4 regions of the Streptomyces sp. NPDC041713 genome follow, and region 3 is predicted to be linked to each of the others. Evidence: riboswitches for the same ligand, from Rfam matches in the RefSeq annotation. Region 3 holds a riboswitch; each other region holds the start of a gene.
The links. Region 3 has a riboswitch for cobalamin ahead of ACZ6CV_RS34845 (energy-coupling factor ABC transporter permease). Riboswitches for the same ligand answer to the same signal wherever they lie in the genome.
Positions count from the first base shown of each region.

Region 1 (7,225 bases), on a different contig from region 3:
CTCGCCGAGGTGCCCGAGGCCGTCCGGGGAGCGGGGCGCGCCCGGGTCGCCCCGGTAGGCGATGTCCAGGACGGGGACCCGCAGCCGGCGCAGGAAGTCCATCACGACCATGGGGTGTTCGCGGGTGGTGCCGAGGCCGTGCACCGTGATGACCCAGGTGTCGCGGGCGGCGGGCACGAACCAGGCGGGCAGGGCGCCGAGTTCGCCGGGCACGACGACGTCCTCGTGATCGATGCCGAGCGCGGAGCGCGGGTCGCCCACGTGGACCTGTGGGGTGAGCCAGACGCGCGCGCCGGGGTCCAGGGAGCCGTGGGTGACGGCTTCGAGGCGGCGTACGACCGTGTCGGCCTCGTGCGGGGCGGCGTCCAGGACGGGGCCGACGATCGCGTGGGTGCCGGGGCCGCTCAGGCCGTATCGGCCGGGGCGGCGGCTCGCGAGGGCGCGGGTCAGGGTGACCTGGCCCGCGGCCGTGGCGTGCACGGTCAGACGGGGTTCGGTCGGCAGCGGGCGGCCGACGGGCGCCTTGAGGGCGGCGTCGCTGGCGAACCGGCCCGCCGCGATGGCGGCTGCGGCCGTCCCGAGGGCGGCTGTGACTGCGGTGACGGCCGCTGCCGTCGCTTTGGCTGGGCGCACCGTCCCAGTGTCCGGGGGCGAGGCCCGCGAAGCCAGTGGGCGGTGCCCGCGGGGTGAGCGAACAGCTCAGTTGGCCGACTGTCCGTACCCCTTCAGTTTGCCTTCCGCTTCGCGCAGCTGGTCCGGCGAGAGGAGGGCCGGGGTGCGGCCGGGGAGGGCGGCGGCGGTGAGCCAGAGGCGGCACATCCACTCCAGCTGGGCGGTGCGGTCGTACGCCTGGGCGAGGCCGGATCCGTAGGTGACCGTTCCGTGGTTCTGGAGCAGGCATCCGGTGCGCTCGCGCAGGGCGCCGAGCATGGCGCTCGCCAGCTCCTCGGTGCCGTAGAGCGCGTAGGGCGCGACGCGCACCGGGCCACCGAGGGCGGCGGTCATGTAGTGGACCGCGGGGACCTCGGTGACCAGCAGCGACACGGCCGTGGCGTGCACGGCGTGGGTGTGCACCACCGCCCGCGCGTCCGTGGCGCGGTAGAGGGCGAGGTGCATGGGGAGTTCGCTGGTGGGCGTGAGATCGCCGAGCACCTGGCGTCCTTCGAGGTCGACGCCGACGGCGTCCTCGGGGCGCAGCCGGTCGTACGGGACGCCGGTCGGGGTGACCAGGACGGTGTCGCCGACCCGCACGGAGACGTTGCCGGAGGTGCCGACGACCAGGCCGTCCGTCACCGTCCTGCGGGCCGTCGCGACCAGCTCCTCCCAGGCCCGGCCGATCGCGTCGCGCGTCGCCGCCCCGTCAGTGCCGCCGGTGTCCTCGGTGGCATCGGTGTGCCGCTGCTCAGTCATGCGGGGATCCTGCCGGGTGATCTGGATCTCTTCAACGGTGGGCGCCGGCCCGGGGGGCCGGGGGCGGGCGGTCGGTCCGTGCGGGGTGCGCCGCCGGATGGCGGAGCCCGACACTCCGGTCGGTTTGCGGGTCGCCCGGCACCGCTCCGTACAGTCGATCTCAAACACCTGTCCTACCCGGAGCAAGGGCACTCCGCTTTGGGTCACCGCACCGCCCGGCCCAGTTCACTTTCCGTTCACCCGGATTGCCTACGTTCCTTGTGCCACTGACGTCCAACAGAAGCCTGGGTAAATGGAACACATCACGCTTCTCCTCGGGATCGTGATCGTCACCGCTCTCGTGTTCGATTTCACGAACGGTTTCCACGACACAGCCAACGCGATGGCGACGACCATCTCGACCGGCGCTCTCAAGCCCAAGACGGCGGTGGCCATGTCCGCCGTGCTCAACCTCGTCGGCGCCTTCCTCTCCGTGGAGGTCGCCAAGACGATCTCCGGCGGCATCGTCAACGAGGACGGCCTCAAGACAGAGGTGATCTTCGCCGCGCTCGTCGGCGCGATTCTGTGGAACCTGCTGACCTGGCTGGTGGGCCTGCCCTCCAGCTCCTCCCACGCACTCTTCGGCGGCCTCATCGGCGCCGCGGTCATGTCGATGGGCTGGTCGTCGATCAACGGCGGCACCGTCGTCACCAAGATCCTCATCCCGGCCGTCGCGGCCCCGCTGGTGGCCGGCATCGCCGCGACGCTGGCCACCCGCCTGACGTACCGGATCGGCCGCAACACCGACCAGAAGGCCACCGCCAAGGGCTATCGCGCGGGCCAGATCGCCTCCGCGGGACTCGTCTCGTTGGCCCACGGCACCAACGACGCGCAGAAGACCATGGGCATCATCACGCTCGCCCTGATCACCGGCGGCGTCCTGAACCCCGGCGCCAACCCCCCGATGTGGGTCATCGTCTCGGCCGGTGTCGCCATCGCGCTCGGCACCTACCTCGGCGGCTGGCGCATCATCCGCACGATGGGCAAGGGCCTGACCGACCTCGCGCCGCAGCAGGGCTTCGCCGCCCAGACCAGCGCCGCGACGGCGATCCTCGCCTCCTCGCACATCGGCTTCTCCCTCTCCACCACCCAGGTCTGCTCGGGCGCCGTGATGGGCGCGGGCCTCGGCCGCAAGGGCGGCGTGGTCCGCTGGTCGACCGCCACCCGGATGTTCGTCGCGTGGGGCCTGACCCTGCCGGCCGCCGGTCTGGTCGGCGCGGGCGCCGAGTTCCTCACCAAGCAGGGCCCCTGGGGCGTCGCGGTCACCGCGGCCCTCCTGATCGCCGGGGCGAGCGTCATCTGGGTCCTGTCCCGCCGCAACTCGGTGGACCACACCAACGTCACGGACGACGAGATCCGCTCCGGCGACACCCCGGCCGCCGAGCCCGCGGGCGTCGTGACCACCGCGATCGCCGCCGTCACCCCGCCCCCGGCGGGCGCGATGGCCGCCTCCGTCCTGCCGGGCGCTCCCGTCAAGGCCACCGTCTCGGCCCCGACCACCACCACGACCGGCGCCATGGCGGACCCCGCCCGGCCCGCGACCGTGTAAGGACAGACCAGCATGAGCATCGACTGGGCAGCTCTCGGCTCCGTGTTCGGAGTCAGCCTCGCGGTGACGGTGGCCCTGGTGGGCCTGTTCACCCTCGGCATCGTCGGCCTCTCCAAGCAGGAGTCGGCGGCCGCCTCCGCCGGTGGCTCCGCGGCCCTGGCGCGCACCGGCGCGTACGCCTGCTTCGCGCTCTGCGCGGCGGCGGTGGCGTACGGCATCTTCCTGATCGTCGCCTGAGGCGTCGCCCGACGGCAGCCTTTCCTCGTGGGGCGCGGAGCGTACGGACGCTCCGCGCCCCACGCGCGTGCGCGGACCCCGCGTGCAGGCGCCGCGTGTGGGCCCCAACACACTCTCCCGCCGCAGGTCAACGGCGAGTTGACGGGCCTTCGCGGGCCGTGGTGGACTGCCGGGGCCAACCACGGCGGCAGAAGAGGAAGCCGGTGCGAATCCGGCGCGGTCCCGCCACTGTCACCGGGGAGTCCCTCCCCGCGAGCCAGGAACTCTCGCCGCCGATCACGTCGAACCAGGGCGCGGACACCCTGAGTGAGGACATATCGCCATGCTCGGCCGCCCGGTGCCGCCCTTCCCTCTGAGTACGAGCTCGCTCCTCAGCGCGGCGACGGGCTGACCCCGTGCGTGCCGATCGCGACTTCGCGTACGGCGCCGCCGCCGGCCTCCTCGGCGACCTGCTGCTCGGCGATCCCCGCCGGGGCCACCCGGTCGCCGCGTTCGGCCGTGCCGCCGCCGCCGTCGAACGGGCCCTCTGGCGCGACCACCGCGGCTGGGGCGCGCTGCACACCGTGGTGTGCGCCGGGGGCGCGGCGGGTGCCGCTGCCCTGGCCACCACGCTCGTACGCCGTTCACGTGCCGGATCCGTCGCGCTGACCGCCGCCGCCACCTGGGCCGTCGTCGGCGGCACCTCGCTCGGCCGGGAGGCGCGGGCCGTCGGCGGGGCGCTGGCCGCCGGGGACATCGAGGTCGCACGGGAGCGGCTGCCACATCTGTGCGGGCGGGACCCGCAGGCGCTGGACGCGGACGGCATCGCGCGGGCCGTGGTGGAGTCCGTCGCCGAGAACACCTCCGACGCGGTGGTGGGGGCGCTCGTGTGGGGCGCGCTCGCCGGGGTGCCCGGCCTCGTCGCCTTCCGGGCCGTCAACACGCTGGACGCGATGGTGGGACACAAATCGGCCCGCTACCGGCGGTACGGCTGGGCCTCCGCCCGGCTCGACGACGTCTTCGGGTGGCCGGGGGCGCGGCTGACCGCGGGGCTCGCGGCGCTCGCCGGGGACGCGCCGCGCGGGGCCCTGCGCGCCTGGCGCGCGGACGCGGGCAAGCATCCGAGCCCCAACGCAGGACCCGTCGAGGCCGCCTTCGCCGGGGCGTTGGGCGTCCGGCTCGGGGGGACGCTCTCGTACGGGGGGCGGATCGAGCACCGGCCGGTGCTGAACGGGGAGGGGCGCGAGGTGCGGGTGGCCGACATCGACCGGGCCGCCAGGCTGTCCCGGCGCGTCGGGCTGCTCGCCCTGGGAGCGGTGGTGGGCGCCCGCTGGGCGCTGCGGTCGGCGACGTCAGGGAGAGGGAAAGCATGAGCGGTGGACTGCTGGTCGCCGGGACCACGTCGGACGCCGGGAAGAGCGTCGTCACCGCCGGCATCTGCCGGTGGCTGACCCGCAAGGGCGTGTCCGTCGCGCCGTTCAAGGCGCAGAACATGTCCCTCAACTCCTTCGTCACCCGCGAGGGCGCGGAGATCGGCCGGGCGCAGGCCATGCAGGCGCAGGCCGCCCGCGTCGAGCCGACCGCGCTGATGAACCCCGTACTCCTCAAGCCGGGCGGCGACCGCTCCAGCCAGGTCGTCCTGATGGGCAAGCCGGTGGGCGAGATGAGTGCGCGTGGCTACCACGGGGGGCGGCAGGCGCAGTTGCTGGACACCGTCGTGGGCTGCCTGGAGGAACTGCGCAGCACGTACGACGCCGTCATCTGCGAGGGCGCGGGCAGCCCCGCCGAGATCAACCTGCGGCGCACCGACATCGTGAACATGGGCATCGCGCGCGCCGCCCGTTTCCCCGTCCTGGTGGTCGGGGACATCGACCGGGGCGGGGTGTTCGCCTCGTTCTTCGGCACGACCGCGCTGCTGAGCGCGGCCGACCAGGAGCTCGTCGCGGGCTATCTGGTGAACAAGTTCCGCGGTGACGTCTCCCTCCTCGAACCGGGGCTGGACATGCTGCTCGGGCTCACCGGGCGGCGCACCTTCGGGGTGCTGCCGTTCCAGCACGGGCTCGGCATCGACGAGGAGGACGGGCTGCGGGTCTCCCTGCGCGGCGCCGTACGGGAGTCCGTGGTCGCCCCGCCGGTCGGCGAGGACGTGCTGCGGGTCGCGGTGTGCGCGGTGCCGCTGATGTCCAACTTCACGGACGTGGACGCGCTGGCCGCCGAGCCGGGCGTCGTCGTGCGGTTCGTGGACCGGGCCGAGGAGCTCGTCGACGCCGACCTCGTCGTCGTACCGGGCACCCGCGGGACCGTACGGGCGCTGGCCTGGCTGCGGGAGCGCGGCCTCGCGGACGCCCTCGCGCGCCGCGCCGCCGAAGGCCGTCCCGTGCTCGGGATCTGCGGGGGCTTCCAGGTCCTCGGCGAGCACATCGAGGACGACGTCGAGTCGCGGGCCGGCTCCGTGGACGGCCTCGGGCTGCTGCCGGTACGGGTGCGGTTCGCCCGCGAGAAGACCCTCGCCCGGCCGGTGGGCGAGGCACTCGGCGAGCCCGTCGAGGGGTACGAGATCCATCACGGGGTCGCCGAGGTGCTGGGCGGCGAGCCGTTCCTGGACGGCTGCCGGGTCGGCGAGGTGTGGGGCACGCACTGGCACGGGTCGCTGGAGAGCGACGCGTTCCGGCGCCGGTTCCTCACCGAGGTCGCCCGCGCGGCGGGGCGCCGCTTCGTGCCCGCGCCGGACACCGCCTTCGGGACGCTGCGCGAGGAACAGCTCGACCTGCTCGGCGACCTGATCGAAGAACACGCGGACACGGACGGCCTGTTGGACCTGATCGAGAACGGCGCACCGGCCGGGCTGCCGTTCATCGCGCCCGGAGCCCCGTCGTGAGCGCCGTCATGAGAGCCGTCTTCAGCGCCATCGTGAGCGCCGCCCCGCACCACCGCATCAAGGAGGCCCTGTGACCACCCCCTATCCGTTCACCGCCCTCGTCGGCCAGGACGATCTGCGGCTCGCGCTGTTGCTGAACGCCGTGTCGCCCGCCGTGGGCGGTGTGCTCGTGCGGGGGGAGAAGGGCACCGCCAAGTCCACCGCCGTGCGCGCGCTCTCGGCGCTGCTCCCCGAGGTGCCGGTCGTCGCCGGGTGCCGCTTCTCGTGCGATCCGGCGGCCCCGGACCCGAACTGCCCGGACGGCCCGCACGAGTCGGGCGGCGCCACGGCGCGCCCGGCGCGGATGGTCGAGCTGCCGGTCGGCGCGTCCGAGGACCGCCTCGTCGGCGCCCTGGACATCGAACGGGCCCTCGCCGAGGGCGTGAAGGCCTTCGAGCCCGGCCTGCTCGCCGACGCGCACCGCGGCATCCTGTACGTCGACGAGGTCAACCTGCTCCACGACCACCTGGTCGACCTCCTCCTGGACGCCGCCGCCATGGGTGCCTCGTACGTGGAGCGCGAGGGCGTCTCCGTGCGGCACGCCGCCCGTTTCCTGCTCGTCGGCACGATGAACCCCGAAGAGGGCGAGCTGCGGCCGCAGTTGCTGGACCGGTTCGGGCTCACCGTCGAGGTGGCCGCCTCCCGCGAGACCGACCAGCGCGTCGAGGTGGTGCGTCGGCGCCTGGCGTACGACGACGACCCCGAGGGCTTCGCCGGCCGCTGGAGCGAGGACGAGTCCGCGCTGCGGGACCGGGTCGTGGCGGCCCGCGCACTGCTCCCCCACGTCACCCTGGGCGACGGGGCGTTGCGGCAGATCGCGGCGACCTGCGCGGCGTTCGAGGTCGACGGGATGCGCGCGGACATCGTGATGGCGCGCACGGCGACGGCGCTGGCCGCGTGGGCGGGCCGCACCGACGTGCTGAGCGAGGACGTGCGGCAGGCCGCCCTCCTCGCGCTGCCGCACCGCAGGCGCCGCAACCCCTTCGACGCGCCGGGCCTCGACGAGGACAAGCTCGACGAGACGCTGGAGGAGGCACGCGAGGACGAGGCTTCCGAGGAGCCGGAGCCTCCGGAGGGCGACGACGACCCCGACG
Region 1 covers NZ_JBVIZY010000001.1:1,050,028-1,057,252, reverse strand. Annotated here, with positions in the region: gene ACZ6CV_RS04670 (alpha/beta hydrolase family protein) at 1-633, opposite strand, end outside; gene ACZ6CV_RS04665 (class II aldolase/adducin family protein) at 700-1,410, opposite strand; gene ACZ6CV_RS04660 (inorganic phosphate transporter) at 1,703-2,998, shown strand; gene ACZ6CV_RS04655 (hypothetical protein) at 3,011-3,235, shown strand; cobalamin riboswitch at 3,381-3,520, shown strand; gene ACZ6CV_RS04650 (cobalamin biosynthesis protein) at 3,631-4,587, shown strand; gene ACZ6CV_RS04645 (cobyric acid synthase) at 4,584-6,092, shown strand; gene ACZ6CV_RS04640 (putative cobaltochelatase) at 6,163-7,225, shown strand, end outside.
Region 1: another riboswitch for cobalamin. It lies ahead of ACZ6CV_RS04650 (cobalamin biosynthesis protein); the one in region 3 lies ahead of ACZ6CV_RS34845 (energy-coupling factor ABC transporter permease).

Region 2 (7,225 bases), on a different contig from region 3:
GCAGCGCCTTGCGGGCGTCGGCGATCACGCGCGGGCTGTACGAGAGGTCGCGCACAAGGTCGACCATCCCGCAGGCGTGGATCATCCGGACCGCGACCTGGCTGACGTCGGCGGGCAGGCCCTCGAGGTCCGCCTCCGCGCGGATGGTGGCAAAGGACTCGCGGTAGATCGCCGCGCCGTCCTTCTCGTAGTCGAACACTGTGCTCTCGCTCATCTCGTGGCCGTGGTTTTCGGGGTGGTACGTGCGGTGGTGACCGTCTCGGTCAGGGTCCTGCCGGTGACGCGTGCGGGTTCCTCGCCGGGGGCGTGCACCGTGACCTCGTACCGTCCTTCGCCGGTGGCGAGTACGTCGACCCAGTCGCCGTGCGGGTGCCCGCAGCGCCGTTCGCAGCCGGACCAGTGGACGGGAAGCCCGCCGGGGCCCGGTACGACGTCCGCGCGGACGTCGGCGCGGGACTTGGCGCAGCCGGGGCGGCCGGTGCAGGCGCCGACGCCGAGCCACGGCGAGTCGGGGGTGGTGAGGTATCCGGCGCCGTCGAGCGCGGCCAGCCGTTCCCGGGCGGCCCCGTCGTCGGCGAAGCCGGGCAGCACGAAGCCACGCCAGGGCGTGACCCGCAGCTCGCCACCGGGCAACGGCAGCAAGGCCCGCCATGCGTCGACGCCCACCCGCCCGAGGGGGGCATTGACGAGGACGGCCCGCCCGTGAACACCGGGTGGGGGCGGGCCGGTGACGGGTACGGGCGGACCAGTGACGGGTACGTCCGGGGTGGCGACCGGCGCGCCCGCGGGGCCGACGGGTGTCTCAGCGGTGGGGACCGGCACGCCCAAGGTGCCGACCCGTGCCTCAGCGGTGGCCGTCGCCGCAACCCCCGCCCCCTCCAACGCCCCCGCCACGTCCACGTCCCACCCCGGCGGCAGCTCCCGTACCCGCCACGCGCCGTTGCCCGCCTCGTGGGCCGCGGTCAGGAAGGCTTCGGCTGCGGCCAGGGCCGCCCGTGGTGCGTCGGATGCGGTGACGCGGAGGGCACTCGACCCGACCCGTACGACCGCCGTACCCCCCGATTCTGCGATCAAGGTCACATCGCCGCCCAGTCCGGCCACATCTCCGCGGCCGTCGTCCAGGACGAACAGGAAGCGGCCGGAGAGCTGTGTCGTCCACTCCGCGCCGCAGAGGAGTCCGTCCAGCTCACGGGCCCACAACTGCACGTCGGCGTGGCCGAGTCCGTCCGTCGTGGCCAGGGGGGACGCCACCACGTTCCGGACGCGTTCGTGCCGTTCCGAGGGCAGCAGGCCCGCATCGGCGAGCAGTCGGGAGAGTTCGCCGCCGCAGGTCTCCCCGAGCCCGCGCAGCTCGATGTTGCCGCGCGAGGTGACGCTGAGGTTGCCGTCCGCCAGGCGCTCCGCCACATCGGCGAGCACCTCGACCTGACGGGCCGTCAAGAGGCCGCCGGGCAACCGGAGTCGGGCCAGGCGGCCGTCGTCGGCGAGGTGCAGGCGGAGTGCTCCGGGGCAGGCGTCACCCCGGTCACGTATGGGGGATTCGCCCTGGTCTGGGGAGGGGGTTCGGGTGGGCGGCATGGCGGCGAGCATACCCACGCCGATCCGGCCGGTCGCCTCCCGAGACGGGCCGTCCCGGCAGGTGGCCGCCCCGCTCGCGGCGGGCAGGACTTACTATGCAGGCGGCGGGCTGCCAAGTCCGTCGACGCCAGCGACGGCGTGGGTCCACCAGGACCCGAGGGAGGAAGCCCGGTGCGAATCCGGCGCGGTCCCGCCACTGTGAGCCCCACCCGTGGGGTGAGCCAGGAACTCCCGCCGTCCATACGACCACCCGGGGCGCGGACACCCCGAGGAAGGCCTGCGCCCGCATGCTTCTGCTGTTGTCGACCTCCGACACCGACCTGCTCAGCGCCCGCGCGGCGGGAGGCCCGGTCGACTACCGGTTCGCCAACCCCTCGCGCCTGGACCTCGCCGGGCTGCCCGCCCTGCTCGACGGCGTCGACCTCGTCGTCGTACGCCTCCTCGGCGGCGTACGCGCCTGGCAGGACGGCCTGGACCAGCTCATCGCCACCGGCCTCCCGGTCGTCGTGCTCACCGGCGAACAGGCACCCGACGCCCAGCTGATGGCGTCCTCCACCGTGCCGGTCGGCATCGCCGCCGAGGCGCACGCCTACCTGGCGCACGGCGGCCCCGCCAACCTGGAGCAGCTGGCCCGCTTCCTCTCCGACACCGTGCTGCTCACCGGCCACGGCTTCGAGCCGCCCGCGCCCGCCCCGTCCTGGGGCCCGCTGGAGCGCACGGCCCGCGCGGACGTCGAGGGCCCGACCGTGGCGGTGCTCTACTACCGCGCCCACCACATGAGCGGCAACACCGCCTTCGTGGACGCCCTGTGCGGCGCCATCGAGGACGCCGGGGCCCGCCCGCTGCCGCTGTACGTGGCCTCGCTGCGCGCCCCCGAGCCGGAGCTGATCGACGCGCTGCGCGCCGCCGACACCATCGTGACCACCGTCCTCGCGGCCGGCGGCACCAGGCCCGCCGAGGCCTCCGCGGGCGGCGACGACGAGTCGTGGGACGCGGGCGCCCTGTCCGGCCTGGACGTGCCGATCCTGCAGGCGCTCTGCCTGACCGGGTCGCGCTCCGCCTGGGAGGAGAACGACGAGGGCGTCTCGCCGCTCGACGCCGCGAGCCAGATCGCGGTGCCGGAGTTCGACGGCCGCCTCATCACGGTCCCCTTCTCCTTCAAGGAGATCGACGAGGACGGGCTTCCCGCGTACGTGGCCGACGCCGAGCGCGCGGCCCGCGTCGCCGGCATCGCCGTGCGGCACGCCCGCCTGAAGCACATCCCGGCCGCCGACAAGCGCCTCGCGCTGGTCCTGTCCGCGTACCCGACCAAGCACTCCCGCATCGGCAACGCGGTCGGCCTCGACACCCCCGCCTCCGCCGTGGCGCTGCTGCGCAGGCTGCGCGCCGAGGGGTACGACTTCGGGCCCGAGGCCGACATCCCCGGCCTGGTCTCCGGCGACGGCGACGAGCTGATCCGCGCGCTGATCGACGCGGGCGGCCACGACCAGGAGTGGCTGACCGAGGAGCAGCTCGCCGCCAACCCGGTGCGCATCCCGGCCGCCGACTACAAGCGCTGGTACGCGACGCTCCCCGCGGAGCTGCGCGCGTCCGTCGAGGGCCACTGGGGGCCGCCGCCCGGCGAGATGTTCCTGGACCGGTCCCGGGTGGGCGACGGCGGCGACCCGGAGGGCGACATCGTGCTCGCCGCCCTGCGCCGCGGCAATCTGCTCATCCTCATCCAGCCGCCGCGCGGCTTCGGCGAGAACCCGATCGCGATCTACCACGACCCGGATCTGCCGCCGTCGCACCACTACCTGGCGGCATACCGCTGGATCGCGGCCGCCGCGTCCGACGGCGGCTTCGGCGCCGACGCGATGATCCACCTCGGCAAGCACGGCAACCTGGAGTGGCTGCCCGGCAAGAACGCGGGGCTCTCCGCCGCCTGCGGCCCGGACGCCGCGCTCGGCGACCTGCCGCTGATCTACCCCTTCCTGGTCAACGACCCGGGCGAGGGCACGCAGGCCAAGCGCCGTGTGCACGCCACGCTCATCGACCACCTGGTGCCGCCGATGGCGCGCGCCGACTCCTACGGCGACATCGCCCGCCTGGAGCAACTCCTCGACGAATACGCCCAGATCAGCTCCATGGACCCGGCGAAGCTGCCCGCGATCCGCGCGCAGATCTGGACGCTCATCCAGGCCGCCAAGCTCGACCACGACCTGGGTCTTGAGGACCGTCCGGACGACGACGGCTTCGACGACTTCCTGCTGCACGTCGACGGCTGGCTCTGCGAGATCAAGGACATGCAGATCCGCGACGGTCTGCACGTGCTCGGCGCCGCCCCGGCGGGCGCCGACCGCGTCAACCTCGTCCTCGCGATCCTGCGGGCCCGCCAGATCTGGGGCGGCACCACCGCGCTGCCGGGTCTGCGCGAGGCCCTCGGTCTCGACGAGTCCGCGGCGACCCGCACCGGCGCCGACGAGGCCGAGGAGAAGGCCCGCGCGCTGGTCCAGGCGATGGACGACGCGGACTGGGACCTCGCCGCGCTCCCCACCGACCAGGGTGAACAGGTCGCCGCCGTCCTGGAGTTCGCGGCCCGCGAGGTCGTCCCGCGCCTCGCAGGCACCACCGCCGAGCTCGACCACGCGGTGCACGCCCTGAACGGCGGCTTCGTCCCGGCGGGCCCCTCGGGCTCTCCCCTGCGCGGCCTGGTCAACGTCCTGCCGACCGGCCGCAACTTCTACTCGGTCGACCCCAAGGCCGTGCCGTCCCGCCTCGCGTGGGAGACCGGCCAGGCGCTGGCCGACTCCCTGCTGGAGCGGTACAAGTCCGACAACGGCGCGTACCCCACCTCCGTCGGCCTGTCCCTGTGGGGCACCAGCGCGATGCGCACCGCGGGCGACGACGTCGCGGAGGCCATGGCGCTGCTCGGCGTCCGCCCCGTCTGGGACGACGCGTCGCGCCGCGTCACCGGCCTGGAGGCCATCCCGTACGAGGAGTTGGGCCGCCCGCGCATCGATGTGACGCTGCGCATCTCAGGGTTCTTCCGCGACGCGTTCCCGCACACCATCGGCCTGCTCGACGACGCGGTACGGCTCGCCGCCTCCCTGGACGAGCCCGCCGACCGCAACCACGTCCGCGCCCACGCCCAGGCCGACCTGGCCGAGCACGGCGACGAACGCCGGGCCACCACCCGCATCTTCGGCTCCCGCCCCGGCACGTACGGCGCCGGTCTGCTGCAGCTCATCGACTCCCGCGACTGGCGCACCGACGCCGACCTCGCCGAGGTGTACACGGTGTGGGGCGGTTACGCGTACGGCCGCGGGCTCGAAGGACGCCCGGCGCGCGCCGAGATGGAGACCGCGTACAAGCGCATCGCGGTGGCCGCGAAGAACACCGACACCCGCGAGCACGACATCGCGGACTCGGACGACTACTTCCAGTACCACGGCGGCATGGTGGCGACCGTGCGCGCGCTGCGGGGCACCGCCCCGGAGGCGTACATCGGCGACTCCACGCGCCCCGAGACGGTCCGCACCCGCACGCTGGTGGAGGAGACCTCGCGGGTGTTCCGCGCGCGCGTCGTCAACCCCAAGTGGATCGAGGCGATGCGCCGCCACGGCTACAAGGGCGCCTTCGAACTCGCCGCGACCGTGGACTACTTGTTCGGGTACGACGCCACGACGGGCGTCGTCGCCGACTGGATGTACGACAAGCTCACCGAGACGTACGTCCTCGACCCGACGAACCGTCAGTTCCTCCAGGAGAACAACCCCTGGGCGCTGCACGGCATCGCGGAGCGCCTCCTGGAGGCCGAGTCGCGCGGCATGTGGGCGAAGCCGGACCCGGCGGTGCTCGAAGCGCTGCGCCAGGCCTACCTGGAGACCGAGGGCAACCTGGAGGACGAGGGCTGAGCCCCTCGCCCGCCCCGGCGGCCGGCCGTCACCGCGCCGGCCGGCCGCCGTCCAGCCAGGCCAGCGCGGCCGTCGTCAGCGCGGTGACGCCGGTGGTGAGCGTCGGCTCGACCAGCGGCGCGAAGGACGGCGAGTGGTTCGAGGGGATGTCCCGCTCGAAGGTGCCCGCGCGCTGCGCGGCGATCACCTCGTCCGCGTCGGCGCCGCCGAACAGCCAGTAGCAGAGCGGGACTTCGCCCTCCGCGGCGGTGGCGAAGATCCCGACGTCCTCGCTGCCGGTGACCTGGCCGGGGTCGATGACCCGCTCCGTGCCGAGGACGGCGCTGATCGCGGCCATCGTCCGGTCGACGGCGTCCGCGTCGTTGACGACGACGGGGAAGGTGTCGATCTCCGTGATCTCCGGCTCCTTCTCCGCCCCGGCCGTGGCGGCCTCGCCCCTGATGATGCGCTCGACGGCGGCGAGGACGCGGGTGCGGACCTCGGGCGTGTAGGTGCGGATGTTGAGCTGGAGTTCGGCCTCGTCGGGAATGATGTTGTGCTTCGTGCCCGCCCGCACCGAGCCGACGGTGACCACGGCGGTCTCGCCGCCCGCGATCTCCCGGGACACCACCGTCTGCAGCCGCATCACGGTCGACGCGGCGAGGACGACGGGGTCGATGGTCGCCTCCGGGCGCGAGCCGTGCCCGCCCTTGCCGAACAGCCGCACCCGCAGCGCGTCGGTCGCCGCGAAGGCCGCGCCCGGGTGGGCGCCGATCATGCCGGCGGGCAGCGGCGCGACGTGCTGGCCGAGCACGACGTCGGGCGTGCCGAACCGCTCGTAGAAACGGTCGTCGACCATCTCCTGCGCGCCCTGCCCGGCCTCCTCTGCGGGCTGGAAGACGGCGACGATCCGGCCGGACCAGTCCTCGCGGGCGTCGGCCAGCAGCTTCAGGGCGCCCAGCAGACAGGTGACGTGCATGTCGTGGCCGCAGGCGTGCATGACGCCGTCGGTGCGGGAGGCGTACGGCAACCCGGTGCGCTCGGTGACGGGGAGCGCGTCCATGTCGGCGCGGAGCAGGACGGTGGGGCCGGCGGCCGGCTCCGAGTCACGGTCCTCAGACTCGGGGCCACCGTCCGGTTGCGCGCCGTCGTTCGCCAGGACGGCGACCACGCCGGTGCGGCCGACGCCGGTGGTGACCTCGTAGCCGTACGAGGCGGCGCGGCGGGCGACCTCGGCGGCGGTGCGGTGTTCCTCGAAGGAGAGCTCCGGGTGGGCGTGCAGATCGCGGTAGAGGTCGGCCAGGTCGTCCCGGATGGCGTCGAGGCCGCGCAGGGCGGCGGGTCGGGACGTGCTGGTGAGCTCACCCGTGGCGGCGGGCTTCGGTTCGGCGGCGGTCATCTCACGCTCCTCGTCTGTGGCGCTCCCGCCGTCCAACGTACGGGGTCGTGATCAGGATCGACTTGCCAGAACCGCCGGAACCGCCCGCCGGAACCACCGGAACCACCGGAACCGGACCGTGACCCCGACGCGTCCCCTCGCCTGCCGCCACCGAAGATCGAAAGGGACCGCACCCCATGACCACACCCCCCGCCGCACCCACCACCGCGACCGCACCCCCCACCCCGACCGCCACCCGCCACCTCTACATCGCCCGGCACGCCGAGGCCACGCCCGACGAGAGCGGGCTGAGCGAGGCGGGCCTGCGCCAGGCGGTACTGCTCGGCGAACGGCTCAGGGACATACCGCTCGCGGCGATCCACCACGGCCCGCT
Region 2 covers NZ_JBVIZY010000006.1:270,700-277,924, reverse strand. Annotated here, with positions in the region: gene ACZ6CV_RS20690 (precorrin-8X methylmutase) at 1-214, opposite strand, end outside; gene ACZ6CV_RS20685 (cobalamin biosynthesis protein CobG) at 211-1,590, opposite strand; cobalamin riboswitch at 1,698-1,829, shown strand; gene cobN (cobaltochelatase subunit CobN) at 1,866-5,474, shown strand; gene ACZ6CV_RS20675 (amidohydrolase) at 5,503-6,852, opposite strand; gene ACZ6CV_RS20670 (histidine phosphatase family protein) at 7,029-7,225, shown strand, end outside.
Region 2: another riboswitch for cobalamin. It lies ahead of cobN (cobaltochelatase subunit CobN); the one in region 3 lies ahead of ACZ6CV_RS34845 (energy-coupling factor ABC transporter permease).

Region 3 (7,225 bases):
ACGCCGCCGCGGTCGGGGCTCATGACCATCGCCGACCGCAGGGCCACCTTGCGGGTGTCCGGCGTCGCGGCACGCTCCTGCTCCCGCTCCCAGTTCCGCGCGATGTCGACGCTGTAGGACCAGTAGCCGGGGAGGCCGGGCTCGTCTCCGCCGATCGCGCCGGTGGCCTCGTCGTTCGGCGCGTCGAAGCGGTGGGCGTAGATGGTGGCGGTGCTCATCTGGAGCCAGACCCGGGGCGGCTTGCGGGCGGCGGCGATCGCCTCACCCACGACGCGCGCGGAGTCCACACGCGAGTCCATCATGGCGCGGAGGTTCTCTTCGGTGTAGCGGCAGCTGACGCTGCGCCCCGCAAGGTTGATCACGACGTCACTGCCGTCAACCGCTTCCGCCCATGGGCCCAAAGCGCGGCCGTCCCAAGGAAGTTCGCCGTCCCGGCGGGGGCGTCGGGTCAGGACCACGACCTCGTGGCCCGCAGCGGTCAGTGCTCGACGCAACACGCCGCCCACCTGACCGGTCCCTCCTGGCAGCACGATCTTCACTGGGGCCTCCCGTGACGCGACGCCTGACCTCGTACGGCGAGCCTACGACGCGCCCGTTCGTGCGCGGACGCCGCACCCGGGCTTGGTTTGGCCGGACATGGGTCGAAGCGAGGCCCGGCGCGGAGGGCGGAGCCACGTACTGAGATCCTGGCCCGGTGATCGGGATCAAGTGGCGTATCAGCAGAAATATCGGAGCGCGGCGGTCCGTGCGGGTGGGTCTGGGCGGCGTCCTGCTCCTCGCACTCGTCGCCGGCTGCTCAGCCGGCGGCTCCGGCCGTTCCGGGCATCCCGAGCGCGGTACCGCCGCGCGGGGCGAGGTCCGGCAGCCGCCCGTCGACGCACGCTTCGACTACCAGTTGGGCGGCGCCTACCCACCCCCGGCCAAGGTCCGCGCCGTCTCGCGCGACCGCGCCGCCGAGCCCGCCGCGGGCCGCTACAACATCTGTTACGTCAACGCCTTCCAGGCCCAGCCCGGCAAGAAGGCGGCGCGCTGGTGGCAGCGCGAGCACCCCCGTCTGCTGCTCCGCGACGACGAGGGGCGGACGGTCGTCGACGAGGACTGGCAGGAGCCCCTGCTCGACATCTCCACGGCGAAGAAGCGCGCGGCGCTCGCCGAGATCGTCGGCAAGTGGATCGACGGCTGCGCCACGGCGGGCTACGACGCGGTGGAGCCCGACAACCTCGACTCCTACGAGCGCTCCGACGGCCTGCTCACCCCCGACGACGCGGCCGCCTTCGCCCGGCTGCTCGCCCGGCGCGCCCACGGCCAGGGCCTGGCCGTCGCGCAGAAGAACACCACCGACCTCCTGGACCGGCGCGAACACATCGGCTTCGATTTCGCCGTGACCGAGGAGTGCGCCCACTACAAGGAGTGCCCCGACTTCGCGTCCGCGTACGACGGGAAGGTCTTCGACATCGAGTACGTGGCCAAGGACTTCGACGCCGCGTGCCGCACCTGGGGCAAGAAGCTCTCGATCACGTTGCGCGACCGCGACGTCCGGCCCGCCGGCGAGAACGGCTACGTGTACCGCCACTGCTGAGCGATCCGGGCTGCCGACCGATCCGGGGTGCTGACCGATCCGGGCTGCCGGTGAAGGCGGCCGGGGTCAGCTCTCCGCCGCTCGGCCCGTCGGCGCGCCCGGCACCCCCGCCCCCACGAGCGCGGCCAACTCCTCCGCCGTGCGCGGCCCGTCGCCCGCCCCGGCCGGCAGGCCGTGCGCCCGCAGCAGCTCGCCGACGGCGATGCCCCACGGCAGGTGCAGCCCGGCCTGCGCCAGCAGGTCCCGCCGGCCCAGCGTCTCGGTGACCGGCCCGGTCCGCACCCCGGTGGGGGTCAGCAGCGCCGCGTCGTCGGCCCAGCGCAGGGCCAGATCGACGTCGTGCGTTGCCATCACCACGGTGGTCCCGGCGTCCCGCAGTTGCCGCAGGGTGACGAGGAGGCGTTCCTGGCCGTCGGGGTCCAGTCCCGCGGTCGGCTCGTCGAGGACGAGGACGCGGGGCCGCATCGCCACGGCGCCGGCGATGGCGGTCCGCTTCCGCTGGCCGTAGGAGAGCAGATGGGTGGGCCGATCGGCGAGGGCGACGATGTCGAGCGCCGCGAGCGCCTCGGCCACCCGGGCCCTGACCTCGGCGTCGGGCAGGCCGAGGTTGAGCGGCCCGAACGACACGTCCTGCTCGACCGAGGCGGCGAAGAGCTGGTCGTCCGGGTCCTGCACGACCAGCTGGACGGTGGTGCGCAGCCGGGTCAGGCCCTTGCGGTCGTACGTCACGGGTACGCCGTCGACCGTCAACCCGCCCGTGGCGGGGCGCAGTCCACCGCTGAGCAGGCGCATGAGGGTCGTCTTGCCGCTGCCGTTGCGGCCGAGCAGCGCCAGGGCGCGGCCCTCGACGACGTCGAAGTCCAGTCCGCTGAGCACGGTGGGCCCGTCCTCGTACGCGTAGGACGCGCCGCGCAGAGCGACCAGGGGCTCCCCCGGCCCGCCGCGGGCGCCCGGCTCGCGAAGAGCCCTCGGCTCGGTCATGGCAGGAACCTTTCCAGTACGAAGGTGAGGGCCACCAGGCCCGCGAGGAGGACGCCTGCGGCCGCCACGAAGGGCCGGGAGATCCGGGCTTCGGGGACGAGAACCCGCAGCGTGCCGTCGTAGCCGCGTCCGGCGAGCCCGGCCTGCAGCCGGCCGGCCCGGTCGAAGGCCCGCACGAACGCGGTGGCGCCGAGCGAGGCGAGGGAGCGCCAGGTGGCGGCGCGGGTGGTGTGGCCGAGCCGGGCGGCCTGCGCCTGCCGGATCCGGCTCATGGAATCCAGGAGCAGGAAGCTCATCCGGTACGTGACGAGTGCCACGTCCACGACCGGTGCGGGCACACCTGCCTTCACCAGCCGGGGCAGCAGGTCCGACATCGGTGTGGTGAACGCGAACAGCAGCACGCCGAGCGAGGCCGCGGAGGTCCGCAGGAGCAGTCCGCCCGCGCGCGCCGGGCCTCCGTCGGCGAGCGTCACGAAGCCCTCGGGGCCGCCCAGTTGGACGAGCAGCGTGAGGGCGCCGGTGACGCAGAAGCCGAGCGGCACGCGGTAGGCGCGCCACAGTTTGCGGGGCGGCACGCCCGCAGGTCCGAGCAGCAGGACGAGCGCCGCGGCCAGCACCAGCGCGGCGCCCGGCCAGGGCGGCAGCGAGATGGCGAGGACCGTGAGGCCGAGCCCGAGCACGGCCTTGTCCACGGGGTGCCGGCGGCGCCAGCGACTGCTGTGCGCCGCCGCGTCGATGGGCAGCACGCCGGGTCAGGCCTGCCCGGTCCCGGACCGGCTGCCCTCCGCGGCGACCGGAGCGTCGGACGCACCGGCCGGCACGCCGGTGGGCCGCTCCGCGTCCGCCTCCTGCGCCAGCGCCTGCTCCGCGCCCTGGCGGCGCCCCTTGCGCAGTCCGAAGTAGTACGCGAGGACACCGCCGCCCAGGGCCGCCTGCAGGGCGAAGAGCGCCGACTCGATCTCCCCCGAGGGGGGTTCGTACAGCGGTGAGAACCACGGCTTGTAGTCCGGCTTGATCTCGGTGATCGCGGTCTCGGCCTGCGCGTCGGCGCCGGCGAACGGCTCCTTCTCGTCGTCGCCGAGCCCGAGGGCCACGGGCAGCACCGCGAGCGCGGCGACCACCACGAGCAGCAGGATGTTGATTTTCGCGTTCCGGCTCATCGGGCGCTGGCCCCCGTCTCCGTCTTGGTCGTGGTCGTCGTCACGTCCGGCGTGCTCTTGCGCTGCAGCAGCACGCCGAGCCGGGTCAGCTCGCCCCTGCTGGACTGCACGAGCAGCCGCATCACCAGGACGGTGAGCAGCCCCTCGCTGATCGCCAGCGGGATCTGCGTGACGGCGAAGATGCCGCCGAACTTGCCGAGGGCCCCGAGGAACCCGCTGCTGGGGTCGGGGAAGGCGAGCGCCAGCTGGACGCTGGTGACGCAGTACGTGGACAGGTCGGCGACGAACGCCCCGAAGAACACGGCGACCATGAGCGGGACGTCGAACCGCTTGAGGAGCCGGTAGACCGCGTATCCGGCCCAGGGGCCGACGATCGCCATCGAGAAGACGTTGGCGCCCAGGGTGGTGAGCCCGCCGTGGGCGAGCAGCAGGGCCTGGAAGAGCAGGGTGATGGTGCCCAGCACCGTCATGATGGGCGGCCGGAACAGGATGGCTCCGAGCCCGGTTCCCGTCGGATGCGAGCAACTGCCCGTGACGGACGGGATCTTCAGCGCGGACAGGACGAACGTGAAGGCCCCGGAGGCGCCGAGGAGCAGGGTGCTCTCCGGGTGTTCCTTGACCTCACGGGTCAGGGAGCGGACTCCGTGGACGACGAACGGCGCGGACGCTACGCCCCAGGCGATCGCGTGCGCCGGTGGGAGGAAACCCTCGGCTATGTGCATGGCTCGGCAGACCCTCTCCAGCACCTCGTGGATGGACAACGCGCCTTGGCCGGTCTCCTGGCTGACGGGTCGTACCGACCGGACTCCGCCTTCCCGGGTGCGTGAGCACCCAGTGGCTGCCGCGAGGGCTGGAGCCGGACTTCCCGATCACAGTGGCGAGGGCCGCACCGGCATCACACCGGATTTCCCGTTCACCAAGGCGTGGCGACATTAGTGCGCAACTGATCTGCTGACAACTTGCGCACCGGTTGCGGCGGTGGCACACGGAGCGCGTGTACCACCGCGTACGCCCCTGCTCAGAGGTCGTGCGGAGCGTGCGTCAGCGCAGCCACTGGTCCTGGTCGGCGGGCCGGTACAGGGTGAGGGCCTTGGGGAGCTTGTCGAGGACGAGCCGCTGGTACGTGGTGTCCGTAACCTCACCGTCGTAGGCGAGGTGCGGGTCCCCCTCCACGACCTCCAGCTCCAGCCTGCGCACCTGGGCGGTCGTCAGGACACGGGAGTTGTGCAGGGTTCCGGTGAGGACGGCGAGGAGCAGCCGGGTGCGGGCCAGCGGAGTGCCGGCCTCCACGGCGCGGACGTCGAGGAGTCCGTCGTCGAGCTGGGTGCGGTAGGTCGGGGCGAAGCCGGCCGGGTGGTAGATGCCGTTGCCCGCGAAGAGCAGCCAGATGCGGCGCGGCCGACCGTTGATGACCACGGAGAGCGGGGTGCCCGTCGCCAGGACCTTGGCGAGGCCGATGACGAGCGCGGGCCATTTGCCGATGCGCTTCTCGAGCCGCTCCCGGGCGTGGACCAGGTCCGAGTAGACGCCGATGCTGAACGTGTTGAGGAAGAGCTGCTGTTCGCCGCGGGCGTCGATCTCCGCGGTGGGCGCGTCCGGTACGTCTCCGGTGGCGGCGCCGGGCTGCTGGTAGGCGGAGGCGCGTCCCACGTCGGAGGTGACGGCGTCGCCGGACCCGATGGCGCGGGTGACGTCTTCGAGCGTCACGTTGCCGAGGTCCACGGCGAAGTGGTTGAAGGTGCCGCCGGGGAAGACGGCGAGGGGCACTTGGTGCCGTGCCGCCGTGACGCTGCCCGCGTTGACGGTGCCGTCGCCGCCGCACACCCCCAGCGCCCCGCCGTCCGCGACGGCGCGCTGCGCGGCCGCGTCGAGCAGGGCCACCAGGTCGTCACCGGGTTCGAAGACGGTGATCGATGCTTCGGGGAGCAGGGTGCGCAGCGTGTCGGCCGCGTCCCTGCTCCAGGCGACGCCGGAGGACGGGTTGACGACCACGTGCAGGCCCTGGCCGTCCTTGAGCGCGGGGGCCGGCCGGCGCGGCGGGGCTGCGGCCGCCGCGGCCGCGGGCTTCACGGGCCACCAGCGGCAGGTGAGCAACGCGGCCCCGACGCCGATGAGAGCGCCGGCGGCGGAGCGGCCCCGGTGGTCCAGGCCCTTCTGGCCGCGTGCGTAGGCGAGACCGGCCGCGAACGGCAGGACGGCCAGGCCGTGCCGGGGTGACTCCATGACGACGGCCGAGGCGAAGGCGGTCGCCGCGGCTATGGGGCTGGCGGGCAGCGAGGCGGTGCGGGGGCGGGGGAACAGCGCGGGCAGTCCGTCCAGGACGGGCCGGGCGCTGCGGGCCGCGGGCTTGGCCAGCGCATGGTTCACAGCTGTGACGATCGCCACCGATCCGAGTCCGCGCAGGGCCGCCCGGCGAGCGCTCCGGTCCCCCGAGAGCCCCAGGGCCGTGGCGGCGCCCAGCCATACGGCGTCGTGCTCGACCGCCGTCCGGAGCGCCCGTTTCACGGCGCTGCCGCGGGCCGGGCCCACCAGGTCGAGGGCGGCGGCCAGCCGTTTGCCCGGCCCCGGGCCCGGCACCTTCCACCGCTGAACAGATCGCTTCATTCGCTCGCCACACCTCTGCATTTGTAAAGAATCCGCAGCACGCGGCCGGAACGGACCACAACGAAGTCTCAGCCTACCCGCGTCGAATGCGCCCACTCCGCCTGGTCCGCCCACTCCGCCTGGTCCGTCGGCAAGGAACCGCGGAGCCACGCGGGGCTGCCCCGGAAAGAGTGACGCGGCGCGGGTGGATGGCCCCAGCCGCGATTGGGGCCGGGGCGCCGGGAGGTAGGTCTGCGGCTGCCACCAGGGCGGCCACGGGGCGGCCCGGCCGGCATCGCCACGAAGGGAGACGCCTCAATGGCAGCAAGGAAAGTCCGGGAGGCCCGTCGCACCCGGCTCGCTCCGCGCGTGCTCGCGCTCGTCGCCACGGCGGTGTTCACCGTGGGCGCCTCCGCCTACGCGAGCGCCCCCGCCCCCGCACACGAGGACTCCCCCGCGCCCCGGAGCCCGTCGCCCTTCACCGGGCTCACCGCCCGTCAGGGCCAGGTCGTCGCGGTCAAGTTCGACAACGCCCGGGCCGCCCGCCCGCACACCGGTCTCGACCGGGCGGACATCGTCTACGTGGAGAAGGTCGAGGGCGGGATGAGCCGCCTCATGGGCGTCTACTCCAGCACGGTGCCGTCGGCGGTCGGGCCGGTGCGCAGCGCCCGTGAGTCCGACGTCGAGCTGCTGCGCCAGTTCGGCCGGCCGGTCCTCGCCTACTCCGGGGTGCGCACCGCGCTGCGGAAGAAGCTCAGGGGCGCGCCGCTGTACGCCCGTCCCCAGGGCCGCTTCCCCGGCGCCTACTTCCGCCAGAACGGCCGGCCCGCCCCGCACGACCTCTTCCTCCGCCCGCAGGCGCTGCTGCGCTCGGTGCCGCGGACCGAGCCGCCGGCCGACATCGGGTTCCGCTTCGGCCCCG
Region 3 covers NZ_JBVIZY010000018.1:100,463-107,687, forward strand. Annotated here, with positions in the region: gene ACZ6CV_RS34820 (TIGR01777 family oxidoreductase) at 1-539, opposite strand, end outside; gene ACZ6CV_RS34825 (endo alpha-1,4 polygalactosaminidase) at 704-1,579, shown strand; gene ACZ6CV_RS34830 (energy-coupling factor ABC transporter ATP-binding protein) at 1,646-2,560, opposite strand; gene cbiQ (cobalt ECF transporter T component CbiQ) at 2,557-3,306, opposite strand; gene ACZ6CV_RS34840 (energy-coupling factor ABC transporter substrate-binding protein) at 3,313-3,720, opposite strand; gene ACZ6CV_RS34845 (energy-coupling factor ABC transporter permease) at 3,717-4,442, opposite strand; cobalamin riboswitch at 4,473-4,656, opposite strand; gene ACZ6CV_RS34850 (diacylglycerol/lipid kinase family protein) at 4,762-6,324, opposite strand; gene ACZ6CV_RS34855 (DUF3048 domain-containing protein) at 6,622-7,225, shown strand, end outside.

Region 4 (7,225 bases), on a different contig from region 3:
TTCTGACGCAGGAACTGGCGTCCACCGCCTCCTCTGAGTCCTCCGGCGCGCATGACGGGCAGCTCGCCAACCGCTTCGTCGTTCGGGACCGTTCCGGGGCGACGGTCGGCGGCGCCTACGAGTCGTGCGTCAAGGGGCTCGTCGGGGGGCGAGCACTCACCGCGTACTGCTCCGGGATCATCGAGATCTCTGGGAAAGGGAAGATCGCCTTCCAGGCCTCCCGGTCGGTCACGGACGGGCCCGGTGCGAAGCAACCCGTGGTCACCGGAGTCGTCACCGGGGGAACCGGCGCCTACGACGACGCCGGCGGGGAGATGGACCTCACCCCGCCTGGCTCCGACGCCGACCCGTGGGTCGCCGAGTTCCGGTGAGCGGTACCGGGCGGAAGTGCGTCGTCAGGCGGCCCCCCTCGTCCAGGACGTGGAACGCCACCGACGGGGGCAGGTCGCGGTGCACGTGGTGCGACGGGTCCGTCCGGTGCTCCCACGGGAGGCGCAGCGTGGAGACCACTCCGGGGGCCACGAGCAGCGGGCGGCCGGCGAACGTCGTCGCCGCCGGCGTGTGCGCGTGGCCCGCCAGGAACGCCGTGACGTTCGGGTGGCGCGCCGTCAGGTCGGCCAGGCGGTCCTCGTCGAGCTGGCGGATGCCGTCCACGTACGGCGTGTTGAGCGGGACCGGCGGGTGGTGGAAGGCGACCAGGACCGGGCGCGTGGGCGGGGTGTCGGCGAGGAGGTCCGACAGCCAGGTCAGCGTCTCGTCCTCCAGTCTGCCGTGGTCCTCGCCGGGGACGGACGTGTCGCACAGGGCCAGGACGAAGCGGTCCGTGGCGTGGGAGCTGTTGATCGGCCTCGTGTGCCCGCTCGCGCCACCGGGTTCGCCCAGCAAGTGCTCGCGGTAGGCGGGGCGTTCGTCGTGGTTTCCGGGGCAGGTCAGCAGGGGGTGACGGGACGTCAGGAGTTTGCGGGCAGCCTCGTACTCGGACCGGGTCGCGTGGTCGGCGATGTCGCCGGTGACGATCACCGCGTCCAGGTCGTACGGGAGGTCGTTCAGGTAGTCCATGACGGCGCGGGTGCGGGCGACGCTGCGGCCGGCGTCGGTGGCGGCGGTGTCGAGGTGGGTGTCGCTCAGGTGGGCTATCACGGAGGGCAGTGGCATGCCCCGAATCTATGGGGCAGGCAGGGGCGGGGTGGAGAGCCAACCGTCGGCCTTTGGCCTGCTTGCTGCGGGGTGCGTGCCACCATGGGTTCGTCCCGGGGTGCCTGCTGCCCCGGGTTCGTCCCGGGGTCCCTGCTGCCCCGGGTTCGTCCCAAGGCGCGTGCCACCCCGGGTTCATCCCGCCCTCAGCCCCGCAGGAACCGCACCGAAGGGCGGCCCGCCCCCGCGTCCGCCTCCTGGGTCACCACCGCCCGCACCCCGTACACCTCGGCGATCAGCTTCTCGGTGATCACCTCGGCCGGGGTCCCCGCCGCGTACGCGGCGCCGTCCTTCAGGATCAGCAGGTGGTCGCAGAACATCGCCGCCAGGTTGAGGTCGTGCAGCGCGATCACGCTGGTGACCGGGAGCTCCGCGACCAGGGACAGCAGGTCCAACTGGTGCTGGATGTCCAGGTGGTTGGTGGGCTCGTCGAGGAGGAGTTCGCGGGGTTCCTGGGCGAGCGCGCGGGCCAGCTGGACGCGTTGGCGCTCGCCGCCGGACAGGGTGTGCCAGGCCTGCGCGGCGCGTTCGGTGAGCCCCGTGCGCGCCAGCGCCTCGCGCACCGCCCGCTCGTCGTGGGGCGTCGGCGCGGACCACGCGCGGCGGTGCGGGATGCGGCCCAGGCGTACGACGTCCCGTACGGTCAACTCGACCTGGGTGGTGGCGTGTTGCTCGACCACGGCGATGCGGCGCGCCACCGCGCGGCGGCCCGTGTCGGCCAGCGTGCGGCCGTCCAGGGTCACCACGCCGGAGGCCGGGGCGAGGACGCCCGCGAGGATGCGCAGGAGCGTGGACTTGCCGGATCCGTTGGGGCCGAGGAGTCCCACGGTGGCGCCGTCGGGCGGGGCGAGGCTGACGCCGTCGACCACCAGGCGGCCGCCCGCCTCCCGGCTGACGCGGTCGGCGCGGACACCCGTGTGCGGGCCCGCCCTTTCCGTGCGCACCAGGTCGTACGTCACGACACCCTCCGCGTCCGGTACAGCACCGCCACGAACGCCGGTACGCCGATGAGTGACGTCACCACGCCGACCGGGACCTCCTGCGGGTCCAGGGCCGTGCGGGCCAGCGTGTCCACCCAGACCAGGAAGACCGCGCCGGCCAGCGCCGTGACCGGGAGCAGCCGGGCGTGCCCGGAGCCGACGAACGCACGGGCCGCGTGCGGCAGGACCAGGCCGACGAAGCCGATGGCGCCCGCCGAGCTGACCAGCGCCGCCGTCAGCAGCGCCGTCGTGCAGAGCAGGATGATCCGGGTGCGGGCCACCCGGACGCCCAGCGTCGCCGCCGCCTCCTGCCCGAACGCGAACGCGTCGAGCGTACGGGCGTGCGCGAGGCAGACCAGCAGCGTCACCGCGAGCACCGCGGCGCACAGCCACACGTCGGTCCAGCCGATTCCGCTGAGGGAGCCGAGGAGCCAGAACAGCACGCCCCGCGTGGTCTCGGCGTCGCCCGCCGTGAGGATCACGAACGAGGTCAGCGCGGAGAAGAGCTGCATCGCGGCGACGCCGGACAGGACGACCCGGTCCGTGGTGTCGCCCAGGGTGTGGCTCAGGAGCAGCACCAGCGCGAACGAGCAGAGCGCGCCGACGAAGGCGCCCGCCGAGACCGACACCGCTCCCCCGCCGACCCCGAGGACGACAACCGCGACCGCTCCCGTGGACGCCCCGGAGGACACCCCGAGGACGAAGGGGTCCGCGAGCGGGTTGCGGAGCAGGGACTGCATGACGGCTCCGCAGACCGCGAGGCCCGCGCCGCAGACCACGGCGAGCAGGGTGCGGGGCATCCGCAGGTTCCAGACGATGCCGTCCCTGATCGGGGTGAGCGGGGTGTCGCCGAGGCCGAGGTGGGCGGCGACGGTCGACCACACGTCGGGCACGGAGATGTCCGCGGGTCCGATGGTGACGGCCACGGATACGGACAGGACGAGCGCGGCGACGCCCGCCGCCCAGAGCAGACCCAGGCGGACGCGGGCGGGGGCGGATACGGGAACGGGGGCGGCACCGGCACCGGCACCCGCACCCGCACCCGCACCCGCACCCGCACCCGCACCGGGAGTGGAGTCCGTGCCCCGCGCGGTCTCGCTCGCCGTCACGTGGCGAGCCCGAACTTCCGCAGGCCCGCCGCCACTTGTTCGATGCCGTCGACCGTACGGACCGTGGGGTTCATCGCCTGGCCGCTGAGCAGGACGTACCGCTTCTTCCTCACCGCGGTGAGGTTCTTCATCGCCGGGTTGGTCTCCAGGAACCTGATCTTCGCCCGCGCGCTCTCCGCCGACTGCGACTTGCGCGTGAGGTCGCCGAGGACGAGCACGTCGGGGTCGCGGTCGGCGACCGTCTCCCAGTTGATCTGCGGCCACTCGTCGTGCGTGTCGTCGAAGACGTTCTTCGCGCCGAGTTCGCGGGTGATGATGCCGGGGGCGCCGCAGCAGCCCGCCATGTACGGGGCGTCGGAGTTGGCGAACCAGTACAGGAGACGCGTGTCGGACGCGTCGATGTCCTTCGTCGCCTTCGTGACCCGGCGCTTCATGTCGGCGATCAGCTTCTCGCCGCGCCGCTCGACGTGGAAGACCTTCGCGAGGTCGCGCACCTCGCCGTAGACCGTGTCCATGGTGAGGGTCCGCACGCGCTTGCCGTCGCCGGCGCCGTCGTTGTCCTTGCCCGCGCAGTCGCTGGGCGAGACGTAGACGGGGACGCCGAGTTCGGTGAACTTCGCGCGGTCCGCGACCCCGCCCTTGCCCACGGTGAAGAGGAAGGAGGCGCTGACGAAGTCCGGCTCCTTGTCGAGGACCTTCTCCAGCGAGGGGTAGCGGTCGGAGAGCCGCTCGACCTTGGCGTTGTCCTTCGCCAGGTTCTTCAGGACCGGGTCGGTCCAGGTGCCGGTGCCTGCCATCCGGTCGGCGAGGCCGAGCGAGAGCAGGATCTCCGTGGAGCCCTGGTCGAGGGAGACGGCCCGCCGCGGCGGCGCCGTGACCTTCGCCTCCTTGCCGCAGGAGGTGACCGTGACCGGATAGCCGTCGGCGCTCCCGCCCCCGGCGCGTCCGGACCTGCCCGCCGAGCCGTCCCCGCACGCGGTGAGCGCGAGCAGAGCGGCGCAGAGGAGGGCGGACAGGCGCACGGGCGCGGATATACGGGCTGTCGAGGACACGTGATCCCTTGGGTCTCGCGGCTCATACGCGGAGCCTGGCCTGCGTCACGACCTCCGCCGCCCGGTGTGCGGACGGAGGCGCCAGCAGGTCTTCGGACTCGGGATCGACCGGGCGGGGCGCCTTCCCGGGCGTCCTGAGACGCCCAGTGGCCGTTGCCCCGCCCGTCCCCCTCACCGCTGCGCGTCAGTTCCGGATTCGCACCGGATTCCCTGGCCCAGGTGTGGGTTTGACTGGCTTGCGCAAGTTATCACGCACCCTCACGCGCTCGTTCCGGCCGTCGGTCCCGGTTCGATCCGGCTTCGACAAGGGCGTCGGTCCGGCTTCAGTCAGGCCGTCGGCGCCGGGCGCGGCTCGCCGCGATACGTGCCGAAGGACCAGCGGTTGCCCTCAGGATCGGCGATGCCGAACTCCCGGCTGCCGTACGGCTTGTCCTCGATCTCGGTGGTGATCTCCACGCCCGCCGCGGTGAGGCGCCGGTACAGCGCGTCCACCTCGGCGGTGACGATGTACGCGCCCGCGCCGCCCGGCTTGCCGCAGGTGGCCGCGGACTCCGGGTCGTACGAGCCGAGCATGATGCCACCGCCTTCCGGCCAGTCGAGCTGGGCGTGGGCGACGCGGCCCTCGTCCTCGTAGACGGCCGTGCGCAGGAAGCCGACGGTGCCGACGAGGAAGTCGATCAGTGCGGGGGCGTCCGTGGCCTGCACGCCCGGCCAGATGGCGGGGGCGGGGGTCACGCGGGTGTCAGGGGTGGCAGGGGTGTCAGAGGTGTCCAGCCGCTGTTCCGGCCGGCTGTTCGGTGTGTTCGGTGTGCTCGGTGTGGTGTTCATGGCTTCGAGTCTTCGCCTCCACCATGGGCCCCGGCTTGGATATTCCGGCACTCTTCGGCCAGCCAGCGGGTGGGGCTGGCCCCCGTGTACTGCCGGAAGTCGCGGACGAGGTGCGAGTGGTCGTAATAGCCCGTGTCGGCCGCGACCCGGGCGAGGTCGGGCCGGTCGCCCGCCGCGACGGCCCGGGTCACGGCGGCCTTCGCGTGCTGGAAGCGCATCAGGCGGGCGGCCTGCTTCGGGCTGAGTCCCGTCTCGGCGCGGAACAGCGCGGTCAGCCGGCGCTCGCTCAGCGCGACGTGCCGGGAGAGTCCGCCGAGCGTGCCCGCGCCGCGGTGCCGGGCCAGCCACGCCCAGGCCTCGCCGACCTCGGGCCGTACGGACCCCGCCGCGCGGTCGTCGGACGCGAGCCGGCGCAGATAGCCGGAGAGGAGAGCGAAGCGGTCCTCCCAGCGGTCCAGCTCGCAGAGCCGCTCGCGGACCTCGGCCGCGCGGGCGCCGAACACGTCGGTGCCCGCGACGACGAGCTGTCCGGTCAGGTCGGCCGCGGGCACGCCGAGGAGCGCGCGGGCCGCGAGGGGGTGCACGGCGAGCTGGATGCCGGCCTCGTGCTCGGGCTGGACGACGTAGGCGGGGCTCTGGTGTAGGCCGCCCACCACGATGTCGGTGCGCGCCGCCTCCGGTCCCGTGGCCCGGTCCGGGGAGTCGCCGGTGGCGATGGGGCCGTCGAGGGAGAAGATCACCGTCAGATACGGCGACGGCAGGCCGCGGTGCAGGGCGGGGCGCTGCCCGGTGGTGCGGTAGCCGACCGCCGAGACGACCATGCCGTCGAGCCGCGGCGCGGCCCGGACGAACTCACGGGTGCCCATGGGTTCAGTATGCGCGGCGGAGTCCGACCGGTCGCGGCGCACGCCCCCGCGCCCCGGGGCCCACGCCCCCACGGCCCACGGCCACCCCGCACCCGCACCCCGCATCGGCGCCCCCCGTGCCTACCCCTGTTCATCTCCCGCATGCCCCCGCGGCACGGTGACTTCGATCATGGGAAATGCGCGTGGCGCCCCATAGCATTGCGCGCCGCTCCGGACGGGGCCGCACACCGCTCTCAGGGAACGGCAGGGACGTAGAGACATGGCAGTACGCACGGCGAAGGCCGCACGGGCAGTACGGGCGAAGAGCAGGCTTGCCCTCATCGGCACCACCGGCGCGCTGGCCGCGGCCGTCCTCGCGGGCAGCGCCCTGTGGCCGACGGACGAGGCGAGCGCAGCCGACACCTCGGCGGCCACCGCCCGCGAGCTGTCGCACTGGCCGAAGCCGGTCGCGAAGCGGCTCGGCAAGGTCATCGCCGAGAACGACCACAAGGGCGCGTACGCGGTGTTCGACGCGGACAACACCACGTACCGCAACGACCTCGAAGAGGCGCTGCTGCCCTTCCTGGAGATGAAGGGCATCCTCACCCGCAAGACCATGGACCCGTCCCTGAAGATCATCCCCTTCAAGGACGAGCCCGGTCACAAGGAGAGCCTCTACAGCTACTACCTGCGGCTGTGCGACGTGGACGACCAGGTCTCCTACCCCTGGGCCGCGCAGATCTTCTCCGGCTTCACGCTGAAGGAGCTCAAGGGGTACGTCGACGAGCTCCTCGCGTACAAGAAGCCGATCCCGGCCGAGTACTACGAGGACGGCAAGCTCACGAAGACCGAGGTGAAGCCGCCGGAGTTCTCGCGCGGCATGCAGCAGCTCTACCGGACGCTGCGCGCGCACGGCGTCGAGGTGTACGTGGTCAGCGCGGCCAGCGAGGACCTGGTGCGGATGGTCCTCGCGGACCCGAAGTACGGCTACGGCGTGAAGCCGCAGAACGTCATCGGCGTGTCCATGCAGCTCAAGGACCGCAAGACCGGCACGGTGACCAGCTCCCGCAAGGAGATCGCCGAGGGGCGCTTCGGCGAGAAGGACCGCGCGAAGCTCGCGAAGCGCGAGCTGACGCCGCACCTGTGGGCGCCGCTGACCTGGTACGAGGGCAAGCCCGCGGCGATCAACACGTACATCGACGAATGGAAGAAGCCGA
Region 4 covers NZ_JBVIZY010000001.1:578,834-586,058, reverse strand. Annotated here, with positions in the region: gene ACZ6CV_RS02505 (hypothetical protein) at 1-371, shown strand, start outside; gene ACZ6CV_RS02500 (metallophosphoesterase) at 322-1,155, opposite strand; gene ACZ6CV_RS02495 (ABC transporter ATP-binding protein) at 1,341-2,153, opposite strand; gene ACZ6CV_RS02490 (FecCD family ABC transporter permease) at 2,150-3,151, opposite strand; gene ACZ6CV_RS02485 (ABC transporter substrate-binding protein) at 3,280-4,305, opposite strand; cobalamin riboswitch at 4,402-4,586, opposite strand; gene ACZ6CV_RS02480 (VOC family protein) at 4,663-5,163, opposite strand; gene ACZ6CV_RS02475 (AraC family transcriptional regulator) at 5,160-6,029, opposite strand; gene ACZ6CV_RS02470 (HAD family hydrolase) at 6,289-7,225, shown strand, end outside.
Region 4: another riboswitch for cobalamin. It lies ahead of ACZ6CV_RS02485 (ABC transporter substrate-binding protein); the one in region 3 lies ahead of ACZ6CV_RS34845 (energy-coupling factor ABC transporter permease).